DNA from 2 places in the Pseudomonas sp. S3_B08 genome. Region 1 is predicted to be linked to the other one. Evidence: predicted binding sites of a transcription regulator. Region 1 holds the regulator's gene; the other holds the start of a gene.
The links. The regulator FliA, encoded in region 1, starts transcription of late flagellar genes. The targets are predictions, from matches to a motif close to CTAAAGTTTNNNNNNNNNNNGCCGNTAA.

Region 1 (15,927 bases):
TGCCGTCTGCCCCGGTGCGACGCTGGGTGGATGGCTGACGGTGACGGTAGGCGCCGGGTTGTTGTAGAGCAGCTTGAGTGTGGGTGAGTCAGCGTCGTTACCGCTGGCTCGGGTCACTCTGTAGCGGACATCGTTGACACCGTTTGTGAACCAGCTCGCCGGCACGTGCAAAAGAATGCGTTCCTGCTCCTCACCGGGATAGATGGTTTTGCTGATGCCGGTGTTGACTCCGTTGACAAAAATAGTCACGACGTCATAAGCCGCCATGACCCAATTCCGCAAGCCGGTTATGGGGTCGATGACAAGTTCGACCCCAGATGGAGTGAATGCCGAGAGAGGAAGGCCACCATCAGCAGTACCTGGAGGCAGCACCGGTGTTATCCATTGCGGGGGGTACACGGGATACAAGGCCAGGGCAGCGTTGGCTTCGGTTGAATGGACTTGAACGCTCATTCTGTTCTCCAGGAACAATGGCAGGCAAGGTTCATCACAACGCAAAACGAGGCGCCCGTCACCTGTCAGATCTGACAGGTGGGGACGGTTATCCGACCAATGGTATCGCTGAAGGGGTGGGCGCTCCTGCGCCGCCGAGAGGCCTAGCTCGCGCAAGCTGCACTCGACAGGATCTTCAGCCGCTGCAAGATTTGCATCCAAGAAGATCAAAATGTGGGAGCGAGCTTGCTCGCCAAAAGGCCGGCTCTCTCACTCGAATCACTCAGCCGAACCGCATCATCCAGGCAACTCCAGATTATCCAGCACCCGATTTACCGCCAGTTCCCCGAGCATGATCAGTTGCGCAATCCCCATCAGCGTTCGGCGCTGCGATGGTTTGACCGGCCCGGCGAATTCCTGGGCGATGGTTTTGGCCGAGGCGAGGGTTTCGCAGGCGTTGGCCAGGAGGTCTTCGTTTTTGGTGTCGGCGGTGACGGCGTACATGGCGCGGGGGCTGAAGGGTGGTGGGGTCGAGCCGGGTGGGCAGAGGTAGTGGTCGAGGGCGCGATCGGCGGCTTGGTGGAGTTTTTTTGAATCGAGGGATTCGTAGGTGGAGGTGGGGGCGGATTCGGGCGGGTTGGGTGTTGGTTTGATCATGGTGAAGCTCCTGAGGTTATGGAGCCACGTTCCCCCTGTCGCTAAACAAGTGAAGGTGGCAGCTGTACGCAGGTTAGCGAACCGGTCTCAGGCACCCCGGTAGACCCGAAGGTCTCCCGCATACAGCCGCCATAACGTTATTGCGGGCGAAAAATCCCGCAACGAAGCCATGATCGCTGATGCACTGAGTTGGTCCGAGTCGCTAAACCCGATCGCTGATTCGTCAGCGACCGGACCACAATAGAATCCGACCCCAAAGCGCACAAGCCGGCGGATTCTGGCTTGGCTGTAGGCAATGGCGCAAGGATTTGTAGCCTTGAGACCGTGTCTGCTGGTGTCTTGTAAACAGCTTCGTTTAAATCGAAAAAAATGCGCCGCATTCGAAGGCCTCTTCGCGAGCAGGCTCGCTCCCACAGGGGCCGTATTCCAAATGTCCGATTGGGAATGCATGTCAAACTGTGGGAGCGAGCCTGCTCGCGAAGGGGCCAGCCCAATCAGCCGATAAATCCCAAGTAAACCCTCTCTATTTCATTCCCCGGCAAAAGTTGGAAAGCTTCTTGCAATAGCCGCCCTGCGCCCGTTCGGGGCGTCAAAAGTTTGCTTTAAAGGAACGGGGAAAACCGGTGGATCGCACTCAGTTATTCAATACAGCACGCACCAACGTTGCCGATCTCAGTCGAGGCAATCTGGGCGTGCCGTTGTTGCTGCTGGTCATGCTGGCGATGATGATGTTGCCGGTACCGCCGTTCCTGCTCGACGTCTTCTTTACCTTCAACATTGCCCTGTCCATCGTCGTCCTGCTGGTCTGCGTGTATGCGCTGCGGCCGCTGGATTTCGCCGTGTTCCCGACGATTCTGCTGGTGGCGACGCTGCTGCGACTGGCGCTGAACGTGGCCTCGACGCGAGTGGTCATGCTCCACGGTCAGGACGGCCACGCCGCTGCCGGTAAGGTGATTCAGGCGTTCGGTGAGGTGGTGATTGGCGGTAACTACGTGGTCGGTATCGTGGTCTTCGCGATCCTCATGATCATCAACTTCGTCGTGGTGACCAAGGGTGCCGGGCGGATTTCCGAGGTGAGCGCGCGCTTCACCCTCGATGCGATGCCCGGCAAACAAATGGCGATCGACGCCGACCTCAACGCCGGCCTGATCGACCAGAATCAAGCCAAGTCGCGCCGTCAGGAAGTCGCCCAGGAGGCGGAGTTCTACGGTTCGATGGACGGTGCCAGCAAGTTCGTCCGTGGTGACGCCATCGCCGGCCTGCTGATTCTGTTCATCAACCTCATCGGCGGCATGGCCGTGGGTATCTTCCAGCACGGCATGAGCTTCGGCGATGCGGGCAAGGTTTACGCCTTGCTGACCATCGGTGACGGTTTAGTGGCGCAATTGCCATCACTGTTGTTATCTACAGCAGCGGCGATCATGGTGACCCGTGCGTCCGGCTCGGAAGACATGGGCAAGCAGATCAACCGCCAGATGTTCGCCTCGCCGAAAGCACTGGCGGTGGCCGCTGGTTTGATGGCGGTGATGGGGCTGGTGCCGGGCATGCCGCACTTCTCCTTCCTGAGCATGGCCGCGCTGGCCGCAGGCGGCGCTTACCTGTTCTGGAAGAAGCAGAACGTCGCCAAGGTCGTGGCGCTGGAAGAGGTCAAGCGTCAGCAGGAACTGCTGCCGTCGCCGGCCCGCGCCATGGAAACCAAAGAACTGGGCTGGGACGACGTGACGCCGATCGACATGATCGGCCTGGAAGTCGGCTATCGCCTGATTCCGCTGGTGGACCGCAATCAGGGTGGGCAATTGCTCGCGCGGATCAAGGGTGTGCGCAAGAAGCTCTCGCAGGATCTGGGCTTTCTGATGCCGACCGTGCATATCCGCGACAACCTCGATCTGGCGCCGAGCGCGTATCGGCTGACGCTGATGGGCGTGATTCTCGCCGAGGCCGAGATCTACCCGGATCGCGAACTGGCGATCAACCCGGGTCAGGTCTACGGCTCGCTCAACGGTATCAACGCCAAAGATCCGGCTTTCGGCCTGGAGGCGGTGTGGATCGAAATCAGCCAGCGCGCCCAGGCGCAATCGCTCGGCTACACCGTGGTCGATGCGAGCACCGTGGTCGCCACCCACTTGAACCAGATTCTGTACAAGCACTCCAGTGAGCTGATTGGCCACGAGGAAGTGCAGCAACTCATGCAATTGCTGGCCAAGAGCTCGCCGAAACTGGCGGAAGAGCTGGTGCCGGGCGTGGTTTCGCTGTCGCAGTTGCTCAAGGTCCTGCAAGCGCTGCTCGCCGAGCACGTGCCGGTGCGCGACATTCGCAGCATCGCCGAAGCGATCGCGAACAACGCTGCCAAGAGTCAAGATACCGCCGCGCTGGTCGCCGCTGTGCGGGTCGGCGTATCCCGTGCAATCGTCCAAAGCATTGTAGGCACTGAGTCCGAGCTGCCTGTAATCACATTGGAACCAAGGTTGGAACAGATATTGCTCAATAGTCTGCAGAAGGCAGGACAAGGCTCGGAAGAGGGCGTTCTGCTGGAGCCGAGCATGGCCGAGAAGCTGCAACGTTCGTTGATCGAAGCGGCCCAGCGTCAGGAAATGCAAGGCCAACCGGTGATCCTGCTGGTAGCAGGCCCGATTCGCGCGATGCTCTCGCGTTTCGGCCGCCTCGCAGTGCCAGGGCTGCATGTACTGGCCTACCAGGAAGTACCGGACAACAAGCAAGTGACCATCGTTGCGACAGTAGGGCCCAACGGCTGAGGTAGTGGTTTATGCAAGTTAAGCGTTTTTTCGCCGCCGATATGCGTCAGGCCATGAAGCTGGTTCGCGATGAACTGGGCGCTGATGCCGCCATCATCGGCAACCGCCGCATCGCCGGCGGCGTCGAGTTGACGGCGGCTCTGGATTACAAATTGTCGGCGCTGGCGCCACGGGTTCCGAACATGGAACTCGAAGACGAGCTGCGCAAGACCCAGTCGCGCATCGTCACCGCCCAGGCCGAGCTGAGCCTGCGTGGCGAAGCCGACGGCAACACCAATCAGCAGTTGTTCGCCGGGCTGCCGTTGACCGCAGGCCTGCCGCTGACTGCTGCCGAACCGTTGAGCGAGCCGACCTACGCCGCGCCGACGCGCCCGGCCGCAGCGCCTGCGCAGGCCTCGGCGGGTGTCGATCCGCGTGCACTGGATTCGATGCGTTTTGAATTGAACAGCCTGCGCGAGCTGATGGAAGTGCAGCTCGGCACCCTGGCCTGGAATCAGCTGCAAGGCAGCCGTCCGGCCCAGGCCAATCTGTATCGCCGTCTGCAGCGCATCGGCCTGTCCGGCCCGCTGTCGCGCGATCTGTTGGCGATGATCACCGATATCGAAGAACCCCGTCAGGCCTGGCGCATGCTGCTCGCGCACCTGGCGCGGATGATTGCCGTGCCGGAAGTCGAGCCGCTGGAAGAGGGCGGTGTGATTGCCATGGTCGGCCCCGCCGGCATGGGCAAGACCACCACGCTGGCCAAGCTCGCCGCGCGTTATGTGCTCAAGTACGGCGCGCAGAACGTTGCACTGGTGAGCATGGACAGCTTCCGCATCGGCGCGCAGGAACAATTGAAAACCCTCGGGCGCATCCTCAACGTGCCGGTAACGCACGTCGATCCGGGTCAATCGCTGGTGCAGGCATTGGATCCACTGCTACGCAAACGCGTGGTTTTGATCGATACTGCCGGGCTGCAAGCCAGTGATCCGGCGTTGCGCATGCAGCTTGAGAGCCTGGCCGGGCGTGGCATTCGCTCAAAAAATTATCTGGTCCTGGCAACCACCAGCCAGAAACAGGTTCTAACCGCCGCTTATCACAGTTACAAGCGTTGCGGGCTGGCCGGCTGCATCCTGACTAAACTGGATGAAACGGCCAGTCTCGGCGAAGTGTTGAGCCTGGCGATCAGTCATGAATTGCCGGTCGCGTACCTGACCGATGGCCCACGGATTCCGGATGATCTGCATCTGCCGCGTCGTCATCAATTGGTCAGCCGCGCCGTCAGCGTGCAAATGCAGGAAGAACCCAGCGAAGAAGCCATGGCTGACATGTTCGCTGATATCTATCACAGCCCGACCAAGCAGGTTGGCTGAGGTAATCATGAACAGTTTTTGTACCTACATCGATGGTCTGCCACGCATTGTTCCGATCAGGAACGCGCAGCCAGTAATGTGGCCTCCGTCTATGCAAGACAAGGTAAAGAAATAACATGGGCAGCATGCATCCCGTACAGGTGATCGCGGTGACCGGCGGCAAAGGTGGCGTCGGCAAGACTAACGTGTCAGTGAACTTGTCGCTGGCGCTGGCAGAGCTTGGCCGTCGGGTCATGCTGCTGGACGCCGACCTGGGCCTGGCGAACGTCGACGTTCTGCTGGGGCTGACACCCAAGCGCACACTGGCCGACGTTATCGAAGGCCGTTGCGAACTGCGCGACGTGCTGTTGCAAGGCCCGGGCGGGATTCGCATCGTGCCGGCGGCCTCCGGCACGCAGAGCATGGTGCACCTGAGCCCGGCGCAACATGCCGGCCTGATCCAGGCGTTCAGCGACATCGGCGACAATCTCGACGTGCTGGTGATCGACACCGCTGCGGGTATTGGTGACTCGGTAGTCAGTTTCGTTCGTGCCGCGCAAGAGGTGTTGCTGGTGGTCTGCGACGAGCCGACTTCGATCACCGACGCTTACGCGCTGATCAAGTTGCTCAACCGCGACTACGGCATGAACCGCTTCCGCGTGCTGGCCAACATGGCGCAGAGCCCGCAAGAAGGGCGCAACCTGTTCGCCAAGTTGACCAAGGTCACGGATCGCTTCCTCGACGTCGCCCTACAATACGTCGGCGCCGTGCCATACGACGAAAGCGTGCGCAAGGCAGTGCAGAAGCAGCGCGCCGTCTACGAAGCCTTTCCCCGTTCCAAGTGCGCACTGGCCTTCAAAGCCATCGCCCAGAAGGTCGATACCTGGCCGCTGCCCGCCAACCCGCGCGGGCATCTGGAATTTTTCGTCGAGCGTCTCGTGCAGCAAACCGCAGGGCCTGTGATATGACCGCCAGTGGCATGAATCTTTACAAAAAGTCGGCGCGTGACGCGCAATACGAATTGATCGAGCGTTACGCGCCACTGGTCAAGCGCATTGCCTATCACTTGCTGGCGCGCCTGCCGGCCAGCGTGCAGGTCGAAGACCTGATCCAGGCCGGGATGATCGGTTTGCTGGAAGTCTCGACCAAATACGACGCCAGCAAAGGCGCCAGTTTCGAAACGTACGCGGGCATTCGAATCCGCGGCGCGATGCTCGATGAAGTGCGCAAAGGGGATTGGGCGCCACGCTCGGTTCACCGTAATACCAGGATGGTCAGCGACGCGATTCGCTCGATTGAAGCTAAAACCGGCCGTGACGCTAAAGATCACGAGGTTGCGGCCGAACTCCAATTGAGTCTCGACGATTACTACGGGATTCTGAATGACACCTTGGGCAGTCGCCTGTTCAGTTTCGACGACCTGTTGCAGGACGGCGAACACGAAGGGCTGCACGAGGATGGCGCCAGTGCTCATATGGAGCCGTCACGCGATCTGGAAGATGAACGCTTTCAGGCGGCGCTGGCGGACGCGATTGCCAATTTGCCGGAGCGTGAGCGACTGGTGTTGGCGCTGTACTACGACGAAGAGCTGAACCTCAAGGAAATCGGTGAAGTCCTTGGCGTCAGTGAATCGCGGGTCAGCCAGTTACACAGCCAGTGCGCGGCCCGTCTGCGGGGGCGTTTGGGGGAGTGGCGAGCGCGCTGAAGGCAGTGTGGGGACACTGCGAAACGAGGCTGGTGCGGTGATGAACGGCGCCGGTCTCGATCCGTTGTGCTCCAGACAAACTTTAAGTGCTGCGCCGATTGATTGAAGTGGCGCGTCCAGGTGCTGGGCGCGTTTAAGACTGCTTGGAGGTCGAATTGAACAAAGACATGAAAATCCTCATCGTTGATGACTTCTCAACGATGCGGCGGATCATCAAGAACCTGCTGCGCGATCTTGGGTTCACCAACACCGTCGAGGCCGACGATGGCACCACTGCCATTCCGGTGCTCAACAGCGGCAGCATCGACTTTCTGGTAACGGACTGGAACATGCCGGGCATGACCGGTATCGACCTGCTGCGTCACGTGCGCGCCGATGAAAAACTCAAGCACCTCCCGGTGTTGATGGTGACTGCTGAAGCCAAGCGCGAGCAGATCATCGAGGCCGCTCAGGCCGGTGTGAACGGTTACGTAGTCAAACCTTTCACGGCTCAGGCGTTGAAAGACAAAATCGAGAAGATTTTCGAACGCATCGGCTGATGAATGCGCGGGGGAGCTATGGAGCATAACGAATCATCACAGGGCGATTTCGAATCGACCCTGAAAAAACACGCGGTCGAACTGGTCGAGAGCCTTGAAAAAGGCAAGTTCGGCGACGCGGTGCAACTGATCCATGAGCTCAATCAGACCCGTGACCGCGGCCTGTATCAGGAAGTGGGCAAGCTCACACGTGAACTGCACAGTGCGATCGTCAATTTCCAGATCGATCCGCACATGCCGCAGGCCGAGGAAGTGTCGCAAATCACCGACGCCACCGAACGCCTGGGCTATGTGGTCAAGCTGACGGAAGCCGCGGCCAACCGCACCATGGATCTGGTGGAAAGCGCCACCCCGGTGGTCAACAGTCTGGCTGATGAAGCGCAGACGTTGAGCGCCGATTGGGGCCGCTTCATGCGTCGCGAGGTCGGGGCTGAAGAGTTCCGTGAACTGGCGCGCCGGGTCGACGGTTTTCTGTCACGCAGCAGCACGGACAACCGTGCGGTGTCGAGCAACCTCAACGACATCCTGCTGGCTCAGGATTACCAGGACCTCACAGGTCAAGTGATCAAGCGTGTGACCCAACTGGTCACCGAAGTCGAAAGCAATCTGCTCAAACTCGTGCTCATGGCCAGTCAGGTCGACCGCTTTGCGGGCATCGAACATGACCGCGCCGCAATGCTTGCTGAAAAAGATCCACAAAAACATCTCTCGCAGGGTGAAGGTCCGCAGATTCATGCCGATAAACGAGAAGACGTTGTGTCCGGTCAGGACGATGTGGACGATTTGTTATCCAGCCTTGGATTCTAGAGTTTCGGAATTCGGGTTTTTTGGGTTTTTAGACCTGTAGGAGCACCCCATTAATGAGCTTCGGCGCCGATGAAGAGATCCTTCAGGATTTCCTGGTTGAGGCCGGCGAGATTCTTGAGCAACTGTCCGAACAACTGGTCGAGCTGGAAAGCCGTCCGGATGATGCAGATCTGCTCAATGCAATTTTTCGCGGTTTCCACACTGTAAAAGGGGGCGCCGGCTTCCTTCAGCTCAATGAGCTGGTGGAGTGCTGTCACATCGCCGAAAACGTGTTCGACATCCTGCGCAAGGGTGAGCGTCGCGTTGATGCAGAACTGATGGACGTTGTGCTCGAAGCACTGGACGCGGTGAACAGCATGTTCAGCGAAGTCCGTGAGCGTGCACCGATCACCGCTGCCACGCCGGAACTGCTGGCCGCGCTGGCGCGTCTGGCCGAACCGCAATCGGCGGATGAAGCCCCGGCTTCGCCGGTTGCCGAGATGATCGAAGAACTGGTCGTTGAAAGCGACTCCTCGGACGACATCACCGATAACGAATTCGAACAACTGCTGGACTCGCTGAATGCCGTCAAGGCCCAGGCTGAGGCTCCGGCCGCTGCTGTGGCGCCCGCGCCGGTTGCCGACACGGCGGCGAGCGATGAAATCACCGACGCCGAATTTGAATCGCTGCTCGATCAGCTGCACGGCAAGGGCCAGTTTGCTGTCGATGCGGTCGCTCCGGCGGCACCAGCAGCGCCGGCTGCTCCGGCCGCGCCTGCTGCGGGTGACAGCTCGGACATTACCGACGACGAATTCGAAGCCTTGCTCGATCAGTTGCATGGCAAGGGCAACTTCGCCGTTGACGCGCTGGAATCGGCCATCGCTTCGGCCCCGTCAGCACCTGCTGCACCGGCAGCCGCTGCGGCCGGCAGTGACCTGATCAGCGATCACGAATTCGAATCGCTGCTCGACGAACTGCACGGCAAAGGCAAGTTTGACGCCAGCGCTGCGACTGCCGGCTCCGTGTCGAGCGTCGCCACGCCAGCGGCGAAAGCTCCGGCTGCCGCTGCTGCGCCGAAGCCTGCCGCCAAGCCTGAACCGAAAGCCGAGGCGCCGAAACCGGCCGCCGCTGCTGCACCGGCTCCGGCCCGCGCGCCAGCTGCTGCCCCGGCAGAAAAGCCGGCCAGCGAAGCGGAAACCACCGTGCGCGTCGACACCGCGCGGCTCGACGAGATCATGAACATGGTCGGTGAGCTGGTGCTGGTGCGTAACCGTCTGGTGCGTCTGGGCCTCAACAGCGGCGACGAAGCCATGTCCAAGGCCGTGTCGAACCTCGACGTGGTCACCGCTGACCTGCAGACCGCCGTGATGAAAACGCGGATGCAGCCGATCAAGAAGGTCTTCGGGCGCTTCCCGCGTCTGGTTCGCGACCTCGCACGTCAGCTCAAGAAAGAGATCAACCTGGAACTGGTGGGCGAAGAAACCGACCTCGACAAAAACCTTGTCGAGGCTCTGGCCGACCCGCTGGTCCACTTGGTGCGCAACGCTGTCGACCACGGCATCGAGTCGCCGGAAGAACGCGAAGCATCGGGCAAGGCCCGTGGCGGTCGCGTGGTGCTGGCGGCCGAGCAGGAAGGCGACCATATCCTGCTGTCGATCTCCGACGACGGCAAAGGCATGGACCCGAACGTCCTGCGTTCGATCGCGGTAAAACGCGGTGTGATGGACAAGGACGCGGCCGATCGCTTGAGCGATACCGAGTGCTACAACCTGATCTTCGCCCCGGGTTTCTCGACCAAGACCGAGATCTCCGACGTGTCCGGCCGTGGTGTCGGCATGGACGTGGTGAAGACCAAGATTTCCCAGCTCAACGGTTCGATCAACATCTACTCGACCAAGGGCCAGGGTTCGAAGATCGTCATCAAGGTGCCGCTGACCCTGGCGATCATGCCGACGCTGATGGTCATGCTCGGCAATCAGGCGTTCGCGTTCCCGCTGGTCAACGTCAACGAAATCTTCCACCTCGACTTGTCGACCACCAACGTCGTCGACGGTCAGGAAGTGGTGATCGTGCGCGACAAGGCGCTGCCATTGTTCTACCTCAAGCGCTGGCTGGTCAGCTCCGCCGCTCACGAAGAGCAGCGCGAAGGCCATGTGGTGATTCTTTCGGTGGGCACTCAGCGGATCGGCTTCGTCGTCGATCAACTGGTCGGCCAGGAAGAAGTGGTCATCAAGCCATTGGGCAAAATGCTCCAGGGAACTCCGGGCATGTCCGGCGCCACCATCACCGGTGACGGCCGCATTGCGCTGATTCTCGATGTTCCAAGCATGCTCAAGCGTTACGCCACAAAGCGTATTTGAATCCGGGGCGGCGGCGCGATGACGCGCCGCTGCACCTAATGGAGTGTTTATGGCAGTCAAAGTCCTGGTGGTGGACGATTCGGGTTTTTTCCGCCGCCGCGTCTCGGAAATTCTTTCGGCGGATCCGAGCATCCAGGTGGTCGGCACGGCCACCAACGGTAAAGAGGCGATCGATCAGGCCATGGCCCTCAAGCCTGACGTGATCACCATGGACTACGAGATGCCGATGATGGACGGCATCACGGCAGTGCGGCACATCATGCAGCGCTGCCCGACCCCGGTGTTGATGTTCTCCTCGCTGACGCATGAAGGCGCGCGGGTAACCCTCGATGCGCTGGACGCCGGCGCGGTGGATTTCCTGCCGAAGAATTTCGAAGACATCTCGCGCAACCCCGAGAAGGTCAAGCAGCTGCTGTGCGAGAAAGTCCACAGCATCTCGCGCAGTAACCGTCGTTTCAGTGCCTACAGCGCGCCGGCTCCCGCCGCTGCGCCAGCGCCGACGCCTGCTCCGGCAGCGTCGAGCTACGGCAGCCACACGAGCCACAGCAGCCCTGTCCCGGCACGTCCGGCACCTGCGCCTGCGCCTGCCCGTGCATCCGCTGCCAGTGCTTCGTCGCCGGCTCCGAAACGCAAAGCCTACAAACTGGTTGCCATCGGCACCTCGACTGGCGGCCCGGTCGCGCTGCAACGTGTACTGACGCAGTTGCCGGCGAACTTCCCGGCGCCGATCGTGCTGATCCAGCACATGCCGGCGGCGTTCACCAAGGCGTTTGCCGAGCGTCTCGACAAGCTCTGCCGTATCAGCGTCAAGGAAGCCGAGGATGGCGACATCCTGCGTCCGGGCCTGGCGCTGCTGGCGCCGGGTGGCAAGCAGATGATGATCGACGGCCGTGGCGCGGTGAAGATTTTGCCGGGTGACGAGCGTTTGAATTACAAGCCGTGCGTGGACATCACCTTCGGTTCTGCAGCCAAGTCTTACGGCGACAAAGTTCTGGCAGTGGTGCTGACCGGCATGGGCGCCGACGGCCGCGAAGGCGCGCGTCTGCTCAAGCAGGGCGGCAGTTCGGTGTGGGCGCAGGACGAAGCTAGCTGCGTGATCTACGGCATGCCGATGGCCATCGTCAAAGCCGATCTGGCTGACGCGGTGTATGGTCTGGACGACATCGGCAAGCACATCGTCGAGGCGTGTATCTGATGGATGTTCTTAGCCTAATCGGCCTCATCATGGCGTTCGTCGCCATCATCGGCGGCAACTACCTTGAAGGCGGTCACCTCGGCGCGCTGGCCAACGGCCCGGCAGCGCTGATCGTGCTCGGCGGCACGGTCGGTGCTGCGCTGCTGCAATCGCCGATGAGTGCGTTCAAGCGCGCCATGCAGATTCTCGGCTGGATCTTCTTTCCGCCGCGTGTCGATCTGGCCGGCGGCATCGACCGCGTGGTCAATTGGAGCCTTACGGCGCGCAAGGAAGGCTTGCTCGGCCTCGAAGGCGTGGCCGACGCTGAACCTGACAGCTACTCGCGCAAGGGTTTGCAACTGCTGGTCGACGGCGCCGAGCCGGAAGCCATTCGCAGCATTCTCGAAGTGGATTTCTACACTCAGGAATCCCGCGATATCGAAGCGGCCAAGGTGTTCGAAAGCATGGGCGGCTACGCGCCGACCATCGGCATCATCGGTGCGGTGATGGGCCTGATCCACGTGATGGGCAACCTCGCCGATCCGTCGCAACTGGGTAACGGGATTGCCGTGGCGTTCGTCGCGACCATCTACGGCGTGGCCAGTGCCAACCTGATCCTCTTGCCGGTCGCGGCCAAGCTCAAGTCCATCGCGTTGCGGCAGTCGCGTTATCGCGAAATGTTGCTGGAAGGAATTCTGTCGATCGCCGAAGGTGAAAACCCTCGTTCCATTGAGTTGAAGCTGCAAGGCTTCATGGACTAAGGGAATAACCTCATGGCTCGTCGTCGCCACCAGGAAGAACACGTCAATCACGAGCGCTGGCTCGTGTCCTACGCGGATTTCATCACTTTGCTGTTCGCGTTTTTCGTGGTGATGTACTCGATCTCGTCGATCAACGAAGGCAAGTACAAAGTCATTTCCGAAGCGCTGATCGGCGTGTTTACCGACTCCGACCGCTCGCTCAAGCCGATTCCGATCGGCGACGAACGACCGAAAACCGTGACCCCGGCCAAGCCGCTGGTCAAGGATGCCGAACAGGTCGACGCCGGTATTTCCGGGGCCAGCGATCCACTGAAAAGCATCGCCGATGACATCAGTGCCGCCTTCGGTGACTTGATCAGCTCCAACCAGATGACCGTGCGCGGCAACGAGTTGTGGGTCGAGATCGAGCTCAATTCCAGCCTGTTGTTTGGCAGCGGCGACGCCATGCCGAGCGACATCGCGTTCAACATCATCGACAAGGTCGCGGCGATCCTCAAACCGTTCGATAACCCGATCCACGTCGAAGGCTTCACCGACGATCAACCGATCCGTACCGCGCAGTACCCGACCAACTGGGAACTGTCCTCGGCGCGCTCGGCGAGCATCGTGCGCATGCTCGCCATGCAGGGCGTAAACCCCGGGCGACTGGCGTCGGTGGGCTACGGCGAATTCCAGCCAGTGGCGAACAACGCCACGGTCGAAGGCCGGGCGAAGAACCGTCGAGTGGTGCTGGTGGTGTCGCGCAATCTTGATGTGCGCCGCAGCCTGACGGGCACCGGAACCGCCAATGCGCAACCGGACGCGGCGTTGAAGCGCGCTGGCACACAAACTGCACCGACCCCGGTCAAGACGCCGGGACGCGAGAGTGCCGTCAATTCTCCGTCGCCCGCATTAACACGCTGAAGCATGTCTCGGCCAATCAACCTGGCCGGGAGGAACGAACTGAATGAGAGTCTGGGCAGTCGCCAATCAAAAGGGTGGTGTTGGTAAAACCACATCCTCCATCGCTTTAGCCGGATTGCTGGCCGAGGCGGGCAAGCGCGTGGTTGTGGTCGATCTCGACCCGCACGGCTCGATGACCAGCTATTTCGGTTACGACCCCGACAGCCTGGAGCACAGCAACTACGATCTGTTTCTGCACAAGGGCAGCGTGCCGCAAGGCCTGCCGGGGCAGTTGCTGTTGTCGACCAGCGACGAACGCATTTCCCTGCTGCCATCGAGCACCGCACTGGCCACCCTTGAGCGGCAGTCGCCGGGGCAGAGTGGCCTGGGTCTGGTGATCGCCAAGAGTCTGGCGCAATTGTGGCAGGACTTCGATTACGCGATCATCGACAGCCCGCCGTTGCTCGGTGTGCTGATGGTCAACGCCCTCGCGGCGAGCCAGCAACTGGTGATCCCGGTGCAGACCGAGCACTTGGCCGTGAAAGGTCTGGAGCGCATGGTCAACACCCTGGCGATGATCAATCGCTCGCGCAAACAACCGCTGCCGTTCAGCATCGTGCCGACCCTGTTCGACCGCCGCACGCAGGCGTCGATGGGCACCTTGCGCGTGCTGCGTGACAAATTCCCCGACGACATCTGGCACGGCTACATCCCGGTCGATACCCGTCTGCGCGACGCCAGCCGGGCCGGCGTCACGCCTTCGCAATTCGACGGCAAGAGCCGTGGCGTGCTGGCCTACCGCGCACTGCTCAAGCACCTGCTCGCGCAGCAACTTGTTCCGCAGGTGGCCTGAGCATGATCTTTATTCGTGTAGGAGCTGCCGAAGGCTGCGATCTTTTGATCTGGCCTGTCAGTGCTCCTGAAAAGATCAAAAGATCGCAGCCTTCGGCAGCTCCTACAGGGAGTCGCGCATGAACCGGCCGGTGAAGCTGACTTCTCGTCCGCAACAGGCCTTGCAGTCCTATCTGGCAGACCTGTTGCTCGACCTGCCCGAGGACTTGCCTGCGCCGGTCGAAGCGCCGCCGCCAGTCGTCGAACAGGCGCAGCCTGAAGTGGTGGAAAGCACCGAGGCCATGGACGAGTTCCAGGCCGCGGTGCTGGAAGAACAGGCCCGCGACGCGCAGAAATCCGTCGCTCCGATTACCGCGCCCGCTGCTGCCCCCGTGGGCAAGGCGCCAGTCGCGCTGATCGACGAACCGCGCGCGCCGCTGTCGACCTTGGCGCCGCTGCTGCAAACGCAATTATTGACCGTGCCGGAACCCGAGCCGGAGCCAGAACCCGCGCCGCCAGTGGCGGAACCGCAGGTGCTGGTCCCGCCGCTGGTCGAAGTGCACCTGCCACCGAACAACCCGCCGCCACCGGTCGAACCCGATGGCCGTCCGGCCTGGGCTGCCGATGCTTTCGAATGCTTGCTGTTCGACGTTGCCGGGCTGACCCTGGCGGTGCCGCTGGTGTGCCTCGGCTCGATCTATTCGCTGGCCGGCCACGAGCTGACGCCGCTGTTTGGTCAGCCGGAGTGGTTCCTCGGCATTCTGCCGAGCCAGGCTGGCAACCTGAAAGTTCTGGACACCGCGCGCTGGGTCATGCCGGATCGTTACCGCGATGACTTCCGTCAGGGCCTGCAATACGTGATTTCGGTACAAGGTTACGAGTGGGGGCTGGCAGTGCATCAGGTCAGCCGCTCGTTGCGCCTGGACCCGAATGAAATCAAATGGAGAAGTCACCGGGGTCAGCGGCCATGGCTCGCCGGCACCGTGATCGAGCACATGTGTGCATTGCTTGACGTATCCGCGCTGGCCGAGTTGATCGCCAGCGGCGGGGCAAAGCACTTGAGTGGCAACAAGCCGCTACATAAACCGACATAGCAGCCGACATAACAATCAGGCGATGGCATTTTCCAATGCCACCACACAGAACACACACCGCCCGGGGCGGTTTTTTCGAGGGGTCAGGGTATGAGTAATCAGGCGTCGAATGCAAAAGGTTCTGAAGATCCGATCCTGCAATGGGTGACCTTCAAACTGGATAACGAAACCTACGGCATCAACGTGATGCGCGTGCAGGAAGTGCTGCGCTACACCGAGATCGCGCCGGTGCCGGGTGCACCGAGCTACGTGCTGGGCATCATCAACCTGCGCGGTAACGTGGTCACCGTGATCGACACCCGTCAGCGCTTCGGCCTGCACAGCGGCGAGATCAGCGACAACACCCGTATCGTCATCATCGAAGCCGACAAGCAAGTCGTTGGCATCATGGTCGACAGCGTGGCCGAAGTGGTTTACCTGCGTCAGTCGGAAATCGAAACTGCGCCGAACGTCGGTAACGAAGAATCGGCCAAGTTCATTCAGGGCGTGTGCAACAAGAACAATGAGCTGCTGATTCTGGTCGAGCTGGACAAGATGATGAGCGAAGAAGAATGGTCGGAACTGGAGAGCATCTGATTTGATTCTCGAGGTTGCGGTAATTGTTCTGTTCCTGTTCTGGGCC
Region 2 (15,927 bases), 2.6 Mb from region 1:
AGCTGGCATCGCCGGCAGCGCGGCTGCCCAGGTCGATGGTGCGCACGGTCTTGCCGTCCTTGTCGGTGATGGTCACGGTGCCGCCAGCAATCGACGAAGGCACGGTGACCGAACCGGTCAGGCCTTTGCTCGGGTCATCGAGCTGGGCGGTGTTGGTCTGCACGATCACGTTGCGACCGACCAGCGACGACGCTTGCAGCGCCTGCGACGAGTTGTAGTTGCCGGCAAGGCCGCTGACGGTGGAGTTCAGCGTGGTGATGCCTTCAAGGCTGCTGAACTGCGCCAACTGCGCGACGAAAGCGCTGTTGTCCTGCGGGTCGAGCGGGTTCTGGTTTTTCAGCTGGGTGACCAGCAATTGCAGGAAAGCATCCTTGCCCAGCGCCTGGCCGCCGGTGGCACTGTTGGTCGCCGAAGCGATGCCGCCCGACGTCGTGCTGCTGGCCTTCTTCGACGAGTTGGCCAGGATGTCGTTCATGCTCAGGCTGCTGGTGGTATCCGTAACGCTCATGGCAGTCGCCCCTTATTACTGACCGAGGGTCAGTACCTTCTGCATCATGGTTTTGGCGGTGTTCATCATTTCCGCGTTGGTCTGGAACGAGCGGCTCGCGGAAATCATGTCAGCCATTTCTTCCACCACGTTGACGTTCGGGTAGTAGACGTAGCCCTTGGCGTCGGCAGCCGGATGGTTCGGCTCGTAGCGCGCTTCGAGGTTGCTCTGGTCTTCGACAACGCCGAGTACCTGCACGCCCTGCCCGGCCGCGTCCTGGTTCTGGAACAGCGAATTGCTGCCGCCGGCCTGGCCGCCCTGGAACATGGTGGCGAACACCGGATGACGGGCGCGGTAGGTCTGGTCGATGCTCGACGAAACGGTTTCGGCGTTGGCGATGTTCGAAGCCACGGTGTTCAGACGCGTGGTCTGCGCGCTCATGCCGCTGCCGGCAATGTTGAAAACGCTGGACAGGGACATGGATTATTCTCCGCGCAGGGCTGACACCAGCCCTTTGAATTTGCTGTTGAGCAAGGTGAAGCTGGCCTGGAAGCCGACGGCGTTTTCCGCGTAGTTCGACTGTTCCAGTTGAGCGTCAACGGTGTTCTGGTCGATCGAAGGCTGCATCGGCGTGCGATACATCAGCGACTCGTCGCCGTTGCCCAGCCCTTCAGCCTCGATGTGCCGGCTGTTGGTCATGTTCAGGGCAAAGTGGCCGCCGGTCTTGGTCTTCTCGGTCTGTGCTTCGAGCACTTTGGAGAAATCCAGATCCCGCGCTTTGTAGTTCGGGGTGTCGGCGTTGGCGATGTTGTTGGCCAGCACTTCGGCACGCTGGGCGCGGAAGCCCAATGCCTTTTCGTGAATGCCCAGCGCTTTGTCGAAGCTGATGCTCATGTCGGGAACCTTCAGGTGACCGGTTTTTCGTACTTGAGCTTTAGCAAGCGCCGTGCCAAATGAACAAAGCCCCGTATTCCGGGGCTTTGCACCGAACAGGCTAAGCGGCAATGCCAGAAAAGCGGCAACCGGTTACCGCCGGATGCCGCTTTTCTGCCGCTTGCCGTCCTTGCCAGGTCAGCGCAGATCCCTGTGGGAGCGAGCCTGCTCGCGAAGGCGGCGTGTCAGGCGCCAACTGTCTTATGGACAGACCGCTTTCGCGAGCAGGCTCGCTCCCACAGGGGGTTCGTGGTGTTCGTGGAAATAATTCGGGCATAAAAAAACGGCAGGCCTTTGCGGGCCTCCCGTTTTTTGTATCAGCGCAAACCGCTTATTTCGCCTTGTAAATAATCCCCGGGCTGCACTGAACCATCTGGTAATGATCCGGCAATCCGTTCAACGCTTCCGAAGCGCCAAGGAACAGGTACCCACCCGGCTTCAACGTGCTGTGAATGCGCAACAGGATGTCCTTCTTCACTTCGGCAGAGAAGTAGATCAGCACGTTGCGGCAGAACACGATGTCGAACTTGCCCAGCGCCGCATAGCTGTCGAGCAGGTTGAACGAGCGGAATTCCACCCGGCTCTTGATCGGCGCCTTGACCACCCAGCGCCCCGGCCCTTTCGGGTCGAAGTAGCGTTGCAGGCGTTCCGGCGACAGACCGCGACCGATCGCCAGGCTGTCGTACTCGCCGGTCTTGCAGTTGTTGAGCATCAGGCCCGACAGATCGGTGGCAACGATCTGCACACCCATCTTCAACTGACCCAGGTTGCTGCGCTCGAACTCGTCGATCGACATCGACAGCGAGTACGGTTCCTGTCCCGACGAGCAGGCCGCCGACCAGATCCGCAGACGCTGGTTGGGGCTGGCCTTGATCGCTTCCGGCAGTACCTTGTTCTTCAAGACTTCAAACGGATAGGTGTCGCGAAACCACAGGGTTTCGTTGGTCGTCATGGCATCGACCACCTGCTCGCGCAAACCGCTGCGCGGCTGGGTCTGGATGCGCTGTACCAGCTCACCCAGGGACTTGATGCCTTGCTGCTCCATCAGTTTGTTGAGACGGCTCGAGACCAGATACTGCTTGTTTTCACCGAGCAGAATGCCACAGGCTTTTTCCAGGAAGACCCGGAACTGTTCGAAATCCAAATTACCCGTAGACAATGATGCCGCCTCTTAAATCGTGTTGACCGCCAGGGGCAGAAGGCCCCTAGCTGATATCTGCTGCTTTGATCCGGTCGACTACCCGGGATGCGAGGTCATCAGGACGGAATTTGGCCAGAAAGTCATCAGCACCGACTTTCTTCACCATCGCCTGATTGAATACCCCCGACAACGAAGTATGCAGGATGATATGGAGCTTTTGCATGCGTGCGTCGCCGCGGATTTCCGCCGTCAGGGTGTACCCGTCCATCTCCGGCATCTCGATGTCGGAAATCATCATCAGGAACTCTTCTTCCGGCTTCTTGCCCTCGTCGACCAGCTTGCGCAGGTAATCCAGCGCCTGCTTGCCGTCGTTCAGCGCCACCACTTCGACACCGATGGTCTGCAGGCAACGCGTGACCTGCTTGCGCGCCACCGACGAGTCATCGACCGTCAGCACCCGCAGCGACAACGCCTTGGTCTGCGTCTCGACATCGACCACGCCCACCGAAATCGCTTCCGGCGTCGGCGCCACCTCGGCCAGCACCTTCTCGACGTCGATGATTTCGACCAACTGATTGTCGACCCGCGTCACAGCGGTCAGGTAGTGATCGCGACCGGTGCCCTTGGGTGGCGGATGGATCTCTTCCCAGTTCATGTTGACGATGCGCTCCACCGAGCGGACCAGGAAACCCTGGGTCTTGGTGTTGTACTCCGTGATGATCACGAACGGACTGTTCTTGTCTTTCAACGCACCGGAGCCCGTTGCCATTGCCAGATCCAGGATCGGAATGGTCGCTCCCCGTATATTCGCTACCCCGCACACGACAGGACTGGATTTGGGCATCAACGTCAGGGACGGGCATTGCAACACTTCCCGTACCTTGAACACGTTGATCCCATAGAGCTGCGGCCCGTCGAGACGGAACAACAGCAGCTCGAGGCGATTCTGCCCTACCAGTTGCGTGCGCTGGTTCACCGAATCCATTACACCAGCCATGCCCAGACTCCTACATCAACGCCAAGTGTTGTTGCGACGCACATTCATTGCTAAACGGCACGGCGCTTGCTTTTTAACTCGTATGAACGCTCAAACGACATTTTCCCGACGCCTGACATCCTCCCTTCGCAAAGGGCTTTGCGCGGTGTCCGCCGTTTGCTGCTTGCTTGCTGGCAGTCCTGCCCATGCAGATGCGGTTACCTTGCCTGATATGCTTATCGGCGTGACTCAGGGCTTTCTTGAATTCACCGTAGAAGACTATTTGGCTTCCAGTCAAACCGAAGGCCGCTACGAAATCGAAGTCAACCAGCTCGACCCGCGCATGCGCATGCCCATGTGCGACAAGGAATTGACAGCGACTCTGGAGAGCCCGGCACGCCCGCTGGGCCGCGTCACGGTGAAGGTTCGCTGCGAAGGCAGTTCGCCCTGGACGGTGTTCGTACCCGCTCAAGTCCGCCTGTTTCGCGAGATCGTGACGACCACTCGTCCGCTGAAACGCGCCGGCATTATCGAGCCGCAGGATGTGACCTTGCGCGAGCGCGACGTCAGCACGATCAACCAGGGTTTCCTGACCTCCGTCGACGAAGCGATCGGGCAGAAACTTACCCGACCAACGGTCGCCGATCAGGTCATAACTCTGGTGCATCTGGAACAGGCCGAAGTGGTCCGCAAGGGTGACCAGGTGGTGATCACTGCGCGCAGCGGCACCCTTGCCGTACGCATGCCGGGGGAAGCGCTCTCCAATGGCGGAATGAAAGAACAGATTCGAGTAAAAAACCTTAATTCTCAAAGAGTTATCAAGGCGCAGGTGATTGCGCCGGGACTGGTCGAAGTGGCCATGTAAAAGCCTCGTGGAGAAAACTGGCGCCGATCCCGTCGCTTCCCTAAACTGTGCCGCAGCAGGTCTCGCAACGGCGCATGCAAGCTTATGGTTGATTGGGCCTAAAGTTTTTCAGGGGATAGCCGAAAACATGGCAAGCGTCCAAATTCCCAGAGGTTTTTTATCATGGTTATCGATTTCAACCGATTGAACAGTTCCTCGTCACTAACCGGCAGCACACGTACCAGCAACGCCAAGGAAAGCGCTGAAAACAGCCCCTCCGCGCCGCTGAATACCCAGGCCGAACAGGCCAATGTCGCCAAAAGCGGGGAGTCGGTACACCTCAGCAATGAGGCTCAACAGTTGCAGAAGGTCACTGACAAGCTGCGCGATCAGCCTGCTGTCGACAAAGCCCGTGTGGCCGAGTTGAAAGCCGCGATTGCCGATGGCAGCTATAAAGTCGACAGCAACCGTGTAGCCAGCAAACTGCTCAACTTCGAAGCCCAGCGCTAGGCTTTTGCCGGCGCCAGGCTTTTGGACGCTTAAACCCCAAGGCCAGCCATGCACGACACTAACTTATTGCAACTGATCAACGACGACTTTGCTCCAGCGCAACAATTGCTGGAGTTATTGCAAACCGAATCCCTCGCTTTGCATGGTCGTGACATGCCGTTGCTGGAAGAAATTCTGGCGACCAAGCAAGCGTTGATCATTCTGCTCGAGCAGCATGGCCGCAAGCGCAGCGAAATCCTCGCCAGCCTCAACCTGCCGACCGATCGCACAGGTCTTGAGCAACTGGCCAGCCAGTCGAGCATTGGCGACCAGTTGCTGACCCAGGGCGATGCCCTGACCGCGCTGATCGCCCAGTGCCAGGCTGCCAACGTCAAGAATGGCCAGTCGATCCAGATCCAGCAGGCGACCACGGCCAATCAGCTGAAGATCCTCACCGGCGGTGAGCCGCCAGCGCTGTACGACGCCAGCGGGACCTTTGCCAAACCGGTCAAGCCGCGAACGCTCAGCCAGGCATGAGCCATTCGCTGACCCTGTACTATCCACCTGCGCAACATGCTGGCAAAATACTGGCCAGTCGTAGTCTTATTTTGTCTGGAGATTGAAGAACCGTGTCCAACACCCTAAGCGCGGATGATGCTCCGCAGCCTCCGAAGGTGCTCACCACGCCACTGGAAATCTCCAGCAACCTGCGCCAGCTGCAAGACAGCCACGATCCGCTGATCATCACCTTCCATGAACGCAGCCAGCGCTTTCAGAGTTACCTGATCAAGGTCGACCGCGAAACCGCAACGATCGCGCTGGACGAAATGATCCCACGCGATGGCGAACGCTTCCTCCAGGCTGGCGAGCCGTTCAAGGTCGAAGGCTTTCATGACGGCGTGCGCATCGCCTGGGAATGCAACGGCACGCTGAACATCGAAGAATCCGACGGTGACCGTTTCTACACCGGCGACCTGCCGAGCGAAGTGGTCTACCACCAGCGCCGCAACGCCTTCCGCGCTGCGTTGAAACTCACCGACCTGGTCAGCGTTGAACTGGGCGGCGAAAAGCTCAAGGTTCCTCTGCACGGCAAGCTGCTGGACATCTCCGCCACCGGCTGCAAATTCCGCTTCGAAGGCGACATCACTGATCGCCTGCAACTGGGCCAGGTCTACGATCGCCTGATCGCCCCGCCGCTGTTCGGCAATCAGCCAACATCGGTCGAGCTGCGCTACCTGCACTTCGAAGAAAAACTCAACATCACCTTCGCCGGTCTGCGCTTCCACAACATCAGTGGCCAGGCTGCGCGCAACGTCGAGCGTTTCGTTTACCAGTTGCAGCGTGAAGCACGGCGTTTCGACAAAGACGATCTCTGAGTCGCAGCAACAAATAAAAAGGGCAGTCCTGTGCGGGACTGCCCTTTTTTATGCGCCGGTGTTTACGTACGACTCAAGGCCGGCCACCGCTGATATCCGGCGCAGGCTTGTCGTCATCGCCACTGTCCTGTTCGGTTTCAACGACTGCTTCCGGCTGCGCTTCGGGCTCAGGCTCAGGCTCAGGATTGACCGGCGCCGGGTCCTGCACCATCTGCTCCTGCACCACCTGCTCATCGACACGCGGGTCAAGCGCCGCCACCAGCGGCGAACTCGACATGCTGTCCGGCATTGCCACGTGATGCAGCGGTGCGTCGTCGACCTGATGCAGGTTGGTCACTGCTTTCGGACGAATCCGCCAGACCAGCACCAGCGCGAAGAAACTGAAGAACGCATACAGGCTCTGACTGCCGAGAAACTTCATCAGCACACCCGCGAGCAGCGGCCCGATGCTCGCGCCGACGCCATAGGTCACCAGCAACATCGCGGTCAGCGACACCCGGCGATCGCCTTCGACGTGGTCGTTGGAAAACGCCACCGCCAGCGGATACAGGCAGAACTGCACCAGCGAACAGAAGAAGCCGACGACGAACAACACCTCCAGCGGCACCTGCGGCATGATCGCCAACGGCAACGCCGCCACCGCCAGAAACCCGGCAAAGCAGCGAATCAGCAATGCGCGGTCATAACGGTCGGACAACCAGCCCAACGGCCACTGCACCAGCAGACCGGCAAAAATGCAGCTACCCATGAACAGACCGACCTGCTCGGTCGTCAGCCCTTGTTGCGAGGCGTACAGCGGCGCCAGACCGTAGAACGAACCGATGATCAAACCGGCGCCGAGCACCGTGCTCAGCGATTGCGGCACACGTTTGATAAAGAAGCGCGGCTCCATCGGCGCGGGGTGCAGAGGCGCCGGGTGAATCCGTCGAGTCAGCGTCACGGGCACCAGGCACAGGGCAAAGCACAGCGCCACCAGCATCAGCAGTTCCAGCCCGAGGCCGGGATGCATGACCAGAATCAGCTGGCCCAGCACCAGGCCCAGATAAGAGGCGATCATGTAACCGCTGAACACCAGGCCACGCTGATTGGCATCGGCCTGCTCGTTGAGCCAGCTCTCGATGACCATGTACTGACACATCATGCCCAGACCGACGATCGTCCGCAGCACCAGCCACGCCGGCAGCCAGTCCACCAGACCATGACCGAGCACCGCCGCGCCGACGATCCCCGCACACGCCGAGTAGGCACGGATATGCCCGACCCGGGCGATCAGGCGATGGCCGATCTTGCCGCCCAGCACCAGACCGAAATAGTTGGCCGCCATCAGCGCACCGACCCACAGCCCGTCGACATTGTCGGCGGCCAGACGCAAAGCCAGATAAGTAGAAAGAAGGCCTGAGCCGATCAACATCATCAGCGAGGCGAAATACAGCGCTCGAAAGGATTTCCAGATTTGGCGCATCGGCGTTCCGAGCGGCTCCTTGCAGTAAATACCGGGCGGTCAGAACGACAGCCCGGCAGCAGCGATACGTCAGGCCTGGGCGGCCAGCACACGGCGCTCCCAGGGAGTGATTTCATCAAAGAAGCTGGTCAACTCCATGGTCTTCGAAGCGATGTAGCCTTCGATGAACTCCGACCCGAACAGTTCCCTCGCCAACTGGCTACGTTTCAGACGCTCAAGCGCGGCGTGCAAGGTACACGGCAAGGCCAGATTATCCGGCACGGCGAACTCCCCCTGGATTGCCGCGCTCGGCTCCAGCTCCTGTTCGATGCCGTGCAAACCCGCGGCCAGACTGGCGGCGATCGCCAGATACGGATTGGCGTCGGCGCCCGGCAAGCGGTTTTCGACCCGACGTGCGGCCGGCGAGCTGGCGGGAATACGCAAGCCGGCGGCGCGATTGTCATGGGACCAACAGGCATTGTTCGGCGACGCGTACGGATGACACAGGCGCTGATAGGAATTCACGTTGGGCGCAAACAGTGCGGTGAAATCGGCGAGGCCTGCCTGTTGCCCGCCGATGAAGTGGCGGAACATCGACGTCGGCTCGCCGTTCGAGTCAGTGAAGACATTCTTGCCGCTGCCGATCTCAACGATGCTCTGGTGAATATGCATCGAACTGCCCGGCGTGTGCGCCAGCGGTTTGGCCATGCACACCACGCTCAGGCCATGCTTGAGCGCGACCTCCTTGAGCAGATGCTTGAACAGGAACGTCTGATCGGCCAGCAGCAGCGGATCGCCGTGCAGCAGATTGATCTCGAACTGGCTGACGCCCATTTCATGCATGAAGGTGTCGCGCGGCAGGCCGAGGGCCGCCATGCATTTATACACTTCGCTGAAGAACGGCCGCAGGCCGTTGTTGGAACTGACGCTGAAGGCCGACTGGCCATCCTCGCGGCGGCCGTCGAGGCCCACCGGCGGACGGAACGGCTGAGTCGGATCGGTATTGGGTGCGAAGACAAAAAATTCCAGTTCGGTCGCCACCACCGGCGCCAGACCGTGCGCGGCGTAACGGGCGATGACCGCTTTGAGCTGGCCACGGGTCGAGAGACTGGAGCTCTCCCCGCTCAGTTCGTCGGCGTCGCAAATCGCCATGGCGCGCGGCTCGTCGCTCCAGGGCAAACGATGAATCTGCGCAGGATCGGCGACCAGCGCCAGATCGCCGTCATCGCTGCCGTAGAACCGCGCCGGCGGATAGCCGCCCATGATGCATTGCAGCAGCACACCCCGCGCCAACTGCAAACGCCGCCCTTCGAGGAAACCCTCGGCGGTCATCACCTTGCCCCGTGGCACACCGTTCAGATCCGGGGTGACACATTCAATCTCATCAATGCCGGTCAATCGCTGCGCGAGTGAACCCTGGCCATCGGTTGTCATGACGCAATCCTTGTTGTTGTGCGAGCCGCGAACGGCGACCCGGACAAAATAGGCTGCGGCTGTTCGGAATATCAAGCAGCGCCCACAAAAATCCCGATCTTGTGCAGGAGCCGTAGGAGCTGACGAGTGCAACGAGGCTGCGATCTTTTGATCTTGCTTTTTAAAATCAAAAGATCGCAGCCTTCGGCAGCTCCAACACCAGACCTCAGGGCAAGTAGAGGCTGAACACTCCTCCGCCCAACGGCCCGCCATTGCTGATTTCGGTGCGCCCTTCCACGCCGTTGCGCTGATGCAGCGCGGCGATGCGATTGGCGAAATACAGACCGAGGCCAGTGCTGCCGCTGCTGTGATTGATGCCCTGCACATAATCGGCCTGACGCTCGAGCATCTCTGCTGGATAGCCGTCGCCGTCGTCGTTGATGCTCAACACCAGTTGCCCGGCTTCGTCGCTGACAGTAATCAGCAACGACTCGCGGGCGTAGCGAATCGCATTGTTGATGCAGTTGCCGAGCACCGAGGCGATCAGCTCGCGATCAAAGAAACCCAGCGGGCTCAACGGGTCGACTTCATAAGTGGCGATGATGCCGCGACTGGCAAACACTTCCTGATGCGCGGCCAGTTGCGCCTCGATGAAATCGTCGAGTTCGTGATAGGCCGGCTGTAGCGGCAACTGGTTGACGCCGAGTTTGTACAGCCCCAGCAACTGCACGAGCATGCCGTTGAGGTGGGCGAACTCGAAGTCGATCACGCCCTGCTCCGAGCCGTCGCGCAGCTCTTTGGGCAGACGCGCGAGCCATTGGCTGTGCGCCTGCATCAGCATGGCCAGGGAGTTCTTCATGTCGTGGACGGTGGAGGCAATCACCGTGGAAAAATCCAGCGCCGGATCAATTGGGTTCATTCGCCAAACGCCTTGCTTTTCAGCTTCTGATAACGCGCAAACCGCGCGTCGGTGTCGGGCATCAGGCCCACCAGTTTCAGGCAGGCCCGACATTCTTCCAGCTCCGCCGACGGCACACTGGTGTCGGTGCCGTGCAGCAGCGACTGGGCCAGGTTCAGCGCAATACTGATGTTTTTCGGTTGCAGCTTGAGCGCCTTGCGGAACACTTCGCGGGCCTCGACCAGATTGCCGGTCTTGTACACCCGCACGCCCTGACGGTTGAGATCGGCCGCAGCGTTGCTCGAACTGAGAATCGTCGGATCGTCGGTGAGCTTGGCAATGTCTTTCATCACCGCCGGGTCATCACCGTAGATCTCCGCGCAGCTCTTGAGCATCGAAGTGCCCGCCTCGGCCTGACCGAGCATCTGCAACTGCTTGGCCACCAGCAACGCCGCCTCGGGACTCATGAATTGCTCCATGCCATCGAGGCGCATCAGCGCCTGTTCGGTGAGCTTGTCGGCGGTTTCGGCGTCGTTGAGCAACAGGCTGGTGGCTTTCATCAAACGCGCGCGAATCTGCAGACCGGGGTCGCTCGGGTTTTCTTTGGCCACAGCGCTGAGGGTGGTGTTGATCTCCAGTCGCGTACGCGTGTCGAGCCCGCGATCGCTACCCTTGCTGATCAGCGCGTGCGCCAGGCCGAGATTGCTTTCCGGGTCCTTGAAACGCGACTGCGCGCCCTGCGCCACGGCCTGACGATAAGCGCGCGAGGCGGTTTCGAAATCTTCGTTGGCCATCGCCAGTTTGCCGAGCAAAGCTTGACGGCGCACCGCCAATGGCGACAGTCGAATCGCTTCTTCGAGCACCCGCTGCGCGCCTTTGCTGTCGCCTTCGGCCACCAGCACATCAGCCATGCCGTCATACAGCGCCGGCATCATCGGGAACACTTTCAAGGCCTTTTCATAGACCTCTTTGGCCTGCGAGACCTGCCCGCGTTTGAACAGCAACTTGCCCAATCCAGCGAAGGCCCACGGCAACGGCCGGTCGGCAATGATGCCGTCGTAAAGCCGCTCCAGCGCTTCGTTCTGGTTCATGTCACGCAGGGCGTCGGCGCGGTAGCGCAGGCACAGCGGCGAATAGCGGATGTCCTGCTTGCACAAGGCAATACAGGCATTGAGCACCTCGACCGGCTTACCGCGATCAAGGGCCTGCAGAATCGGTTTGAGCAACGTCTTGCGTTGCTCCAGACGCTCAAGGCGCTGGGCCAGCCCGGAACGGTTGAACGGCTTGGTCAGGTACGCATCCGGCTCGTGCTCCAGCGCGCTGAGCACCATCGCCTGACTGGTCTCGGCGGTGACCATGACGAAAACGGCTTCGTGACTGATGAGCTTTTCCGACATCAGGTCTTCGAGTACCTGCTGGCCGTTCTTCTTGCCGTCGCCGAGGTGGAAGTCCTGAAGAATGAAATCGTAGGACTTCTGCGAGCACATCTTCAGCGCCTGCTCGCCAGTGTCGGCAGTATCGACATCCTTGACGCCGAGCTCACGCAACATCGAACGCACGGAACTGCGGAAATCGGAAAAATCATCGACGATCAGAAAGCTTTTTTGGTGATACGACGACATCGAAGATTTCCAGGCAATTGAAGAAAACGAACCGAGGCGATTTCAGGCGCGCAGATGATAGCTGGAGGCCATGCGCCATCAAGCGATTTCGCACGAGCCTGAACTCACCGTTCGGGTTATCGGCCAAAAGTGCCGGGGCCTGAGGGTGGAGCTTCAAGAATGTTGCCTGGAGTATTACTCTGCGCGCCTGCTCAAGGATTTGCATAAGGACTGAATCGTGTACATCAAGGGACGCTACATCCTGTCAGCGTGTTTGCTTGTCTTTGTCCAGCAAGCGACAGCGGCAGCGATGGATTGCAAAAAAGCGGCGAACGACGTGGAAAACACGATTTGCGCGAATAAATCGCTGTATGAGCTAGACGCGCAGATGGGCACGCTGTATCGCCAACTGATGACAACTGCCACAGCGACGCAACCTGAGCTCAAGCGCACCCAGCGCGCCTGGCTGAAAACCCGCAATGCCTGCGCAGTCGATGTCGCTTGCCTGGATGGCAGCTACCGCCAGCGCCTGCAAGCATTGCAGGCACAGTGGACGCAAGCCGCAATGTGGCAGCCGGACGCCGTGGATCTTCAGGCGATGAACGATCTGCAGGAAAGCATTCGTGCCGAGAGCAAAAACCACCCGGAATTAGCCCTGGAACATGCCTTGGCCGCACGGGCTTTCGAGTCTTCGCAGACATCGTTCGCGGGCGATCCAGTCGACAGCTACGGCGAGCAAACCAACTTCCCCAAGTCGCGTCCCAAAGGCGTGAGCGAGGACGAATGGAAAGCATTGAACGCCTCAAGCATCGACGGCGCCGCCGAGACCGGACGGTCTTCCTACGCACTGCTGGATCTGGACAATGATGGCCAGCGCGACCTTATCGTCGACACATACGCAGGCGGCACCGGCTTGTTCACCTACGTGGAAACCTGGCGCCGCACGGGCGAGCGGTTCGTCAAAAGATCGGTCGAGCCGGAAAGCTCGCTGTTCTACACCAACGACCGTGGCGCCAATCAGGCAATCAGCTGGATCAAGCTTCACGACAGAATCTATGCCGCCTACCGAAACGGCGCCTACGGTGTCGACAACCTGTATCTGCTCAATCCGCTGAAGGTCAACCGTCAGGTGCCGACGGTGTCCGTGCGTTACAGTTACGCCCTGCAGGTGCCCACGACTCAACATAAAGAGGATGGCACCAGCACCTACGAGCTTGACGCGGAACTGCACGGGGCACTCGAACACGCCATCACCCAGGCAATGAAAGTCGCATCGGAATCAACCGCTAACGCGCCCCTTTGCCCTATTCCTCCCACGGGTGCCGGAGACGACGATTACTACAGCTACGGTCCAGGGCACTACACCATCGAAAAGATCGCTGATTTGCCGGTAATGATCGGCGGCGAATGCTACATCGGAGCGCTGATTGACTGGTTCGGCAGTTACAGCGAAAAGACGGGGTTATTCGCTCAACTGGCCGTGCGCAAGCCGGGCGTCGAGGCGAGCGGGACTACTTACGAAGTCCACGGCCGTCGGCATGTCACCGACGTCAGCAGCACTCTCGGCAAAGTCGAACTGAACGGCGACTGATCGTCAGTCAGCACCGGCGCAAATGCCCCGATGCAACGGCAGAGGTGGGACCCCGGAGTTTGTAACAGTGCAAAACGCCTGTTCGTCGACCAAACCAAAAAGCCCCGTCGCAATGGATAAATGCGACGGGGCTTTTCGTTTTCAAGAAGTGGTGTCCCAGGCGGGGTTCGAACCTGCAACCTTCCCCTTAGGAGGGGGATGCTCTATCCAATTGAGCTACTGAGACACTGATTGAAGCGCGCTGTACGCGGGGCGATAGACGGCGTGCATGTTAACGGCCGGCCCCTGTTTTGTCATGTCGTCCGTAGGGCTTTTTAAGTGTAGGCAGGCGCCGTGCAAGATTGTGGGAACTTTTACCGGGCAATTTGCACTACGCGAAAAAGCGGTCATTGCAGTTTGCAATCAGTGCCGCCCGAAAAACCTTACCAAACCCTTGTTTTTAAAGGACTTATCAGCCGTTACACTGTTGGCACGGCGACTGCTATGGCTGTTCTATCAAAAAGAACAATTTGGAGCGTCGTGCCATGAACAGCACCCTCTTGCTTGCAAACGCAGCGGCATTGGCCTTCTTGCTCGGATCGCATTTTTTTCCCAAGGCGGACATCGAGCAGCCAGTGGCGCAGCGCATGCCGCATTACTTGCAGGTGCAGAAAGCGCCGCAGTGGGCGGTGCTGAGTGATCGCAGCGATGCCTCTACGCAAATGGTCAGCGAGCCTGAGCTAGCCTCGGCGCCGACCACCGAACGTCTGGTTTTTTGAAATATCTTCAGGAGTACAACATGTCCAAATCAGCGACGGGATTTCTGATCCTCGCTTTACTGAGTGGCGTTACCCATCTGGCGCTGTTCGAGGAGACGGAAGTCACCTTGCCTCTGGTTGGCTGTGGCGTGTTTGCGGTGCTGTTTGTGCTGGCGCTGATTGCAGGGCGCAAGATCAAGTTTGATCCGGTTCTGCGTTGAGCTGGATCAGCTCAAGTAATGCAGAGACAGCTTCAGCAAGATCAACAGAATTTTCGATCTGATGAACGGGGCTGTCGCTGGATCTGCGGTCTTTGAACAGTGCGTTGCGCGCGAGTCTTGCGTCGATTTGCTCAGGGGTTTCCCGGCCACGCTTGAGCAGGCGCTTACGCAGGACCTCATCGTTGACTGTCAGCAGAACCGGCACCAGCGTTGGATATTTCTCCATTGCTTGACGCAGGTTCGCTCTCGACCCGTTAACCAATACGTGCCGGCCCGCTTGCAACCATTCATCCATTTCCCTTGGAATGCCGTAAGAGAGGCCGTTGGCTTGCCAGGCTAAGGAAAAAGCGCCAGCGTGCTGTCGCCGGTCGAACTCTTCAGGCGTCACGCCGATTGCATCTTCGCCGACTGACTCCGCCGATCGGGTAATCACCCGGCGCATCACTTCACAGTTCAACTCACGCAGTGGCTCACGCGCTGCTTCGATCAGGCTGTCCTTGCCCGAACCGGACGGCCCCATCAGGTAAAAAAGCTTGCCATCCATCCCGAAAACGCCCTCCGACGGGTCCTGCCTCTAGTAAATCGGCAAATTGCCACTATCCTGTACACATAGGGATCAAGAATAGCGAGCCGCATAGCATGCACGTTCTAAGGTCTTCGGACATCAACAGATGTGCATGCGAAAGCGGGCAGCGATACGGAAGGATGGAAAGTTTTCCAACCAGTCCGCATTTCTGACAACTGGTGCTGGCATTACGCCTTTACCCGGCTCAATATTTGTCACAGAATTGACGCCAATGATCTGGCAATTTTGAGGCATGATGCCGGCCTCTTAACAATTCAGGTTGAACCAATTGGTCCGGATGCTTGTCCTACCACACATCCTGCGGCCAATCCCGAGAACCGCTCCCCTGAACTAACCGGTTAAATATATGCGCCCATTGAAACAGGCAATTTATTCCAGCCGTACGGCTGACAAGTTTGTCGTACGTCTGCCAGACGGAATGCGTGAACGCATTGCCGAGGTGGCTCGCAATCATCATCGCAGCATGAACTCCGAAATCATTGCGCGCCTTGAGCAGAGTCTTATTCAGGAAGGCGCACTGGGCGAAGAGCTGAGCATGCGCCTGGACAGCCCGGAGCTGTCGCTGCACGAGCGCGAGCTGTTGCAGCGCTTCCGTCAGCTGTCGCACCGTCAGCAGAACGCCCTGGTGTCGCTGATCGCCCACGACGCTGAAATGGCCGCAGACGCGTCCTGAGTTATACCGAACATATTGAAGCCAGCATGATTGCTGGCTTTTTTTTGCCCGCGATATGACAGATGGCCGCTTGGCAATGGAGTGTGGCGAGGGGATTTATCCCCACTGGCCTTCATGGCAGCCCCAAAAACAATGGGACTGCTGCGCAGTCCAGCGGGGATAAATCCCCTCGCCACCGTTACTTGTACTTGCGCCCGTATTTGTTTGGCAGGCACAAAAAAGCCCGTCGATTTGACGGGCTTTTCATTGCACAAGGTCAGAGCAGGAAGATTGTCGCCAACCCGAGGAAGATGAAGAAGCCACCGCTGTCGGTCATTGCGGTGATCATCACACTGGCACCCATCGCCGGATCGCGGCCCATCTTCGCCAGCGTCATCGGAATCAACACCCCCATCAACGCCGCCAGCAACAGGTTGAGTGTCATCGCCGCCGTCATTACCACGCCGAGTGACCAACTGCCGTAGAGCATGTACGCGACCACACCGATCACCCCGCCCCAGACCAGACCATTGATCAAACC

Region 2: a site for FliA is predicted at 4,501-4,528, ahead of flgM (flagellar biosynthesis anti-sigma factor FlgM). Genes of this name have one in related genera too.

The regions. Positions count from the first base shown of each region.
Region 1 covers NZ_CP162750.1:579,234-595,160, forward strand. Annotated here, with positions in the region: gene AB4N73_RS02730 (Ig-like domain-containing protein) at 1-453, opposite strand, end outside; gene AB4N73_RS02735 (DUF6124 family protein) at 730-1,089, opposite strand; gene flhA (flagellar biosynthesis protein FlhA) at 1,713-3,842, shown strand; gene flhF (flagellar biosynthesis protein FlhF) at 3,854-5,194, shown strand; gene fleN (flagellar synthesis regulator FleN) at 5,311-6,141, shown strand; gene fliA (RNA polymerase sigma factor FliA) at 6,138-6,878, shown strand; gene AB4N73_RS02760 (chemotaxis response regulator CheY) at 7,046-7,417, shown strand; gene AB4N73_RS02765 (protein phosphatase CheZ) at 7,436-8,224, shown strand; gene AB4N73_RS02770 (chemotaxis protein CheA) at 8,278-10,563, shown strand; gene AB4N73_RS02775 (protein-glutamate methylesterase/protein-glutamine glutaminase) at 10,613-11,758, shown strand; gene AB4N73_RS02780 (flagellar motor protein) at 11,758-12,498, shown strand; gene motD (flagellar motor protein MotD) at 12,511-13,401, shown strand; gene AB4N73_RS02790 (ParA family protein) at 13,445-14,233, shown strand; gene AB4N73_RS02795 (CheW domain-containing protein) at 14,352-15,305, shown strand; gene AB4N73_RS02800 (chemotaxis protein CheW) at 15,396-15,881, shown strand; gene AB4N73_RS02805 (DUF2802 domain-containing protein) at 15,883-15,927, shown strand, end outside.
Region 2 covers NZ_CP162750.1:3,222,903-3,238,829, forward strand. Annotated here, with positions in the region: gene flgD (flagellar hook assembly protein FlgD) at 1-508, opposite strand, end outside; gene flgC (flagellar basal body rod protein FlgC) at 524-967, opposite strand; gene flgB (flagellar basal body rod protein FlgB) at 971-1,381, opposite strand; gene cheR (protein-glutamate O-methyltransferase CheR) at 1,752-2,579, opposite strand; gene AB4N73_RS14595 (chemotaxis protein CheV) at 2,626-3,558, opposite strand; gene flgA (flagellar basal body P-ring formation chaperone FlgA) at 3,641-4,402, shown strand; gene flgM (flagellar biosynthesis anti-sigma factor FlgM) at 4,565-4,891, shown strand; gene AB4N73_RS14610 (flagella synthesis protein FlgN) at 4,940-5,407, shown strand; gene AB4N73_RS14615 (flagellar brake protein) at 5,500-6,246, shown strand; gene AB4N73_RS14620 (MFS transporter) at 6,320-7,708, opposite strand; gene AB4N73_RS14625 (glutamine synthetase family protein) at 7,778-9,019, opposite strand; gene AB4N73_RS14630 (sensor histidine kinase) at 9,327-10,019, opposite strand; gene AB4N73_RS14635 (tetratricopeptide repeat-containing response regulator) at 10,016-11,620, opposite strand; gene AB4N73_RS14640 (lysozyme inhibitor LprI family protein) at 11,838-13,190, shown strand; tRNA gene AB4N73_RS14645 (tRNA-Arg) at 13,340-13,416, opposite strand; gene AB4N73_RS14650 (hypothetical protein) at 13,715-13,948, shown strand; gene AB4N73_RS14655 (PA3371 family protein) at 13,969-14,148, shown strand; gene phnN (phosphonate metabolism protein/1,5-bisphosphokinase (PRPP-forming) PhnN) at 14,123-14,692, opposite strand; gene AB4N73_RS14665 (Arc family DNA-binding protein) at 15,081-15,407, shown strand; gene mgtE (magnesium transporter) at 15,664-15,927, opposite strand, start outside.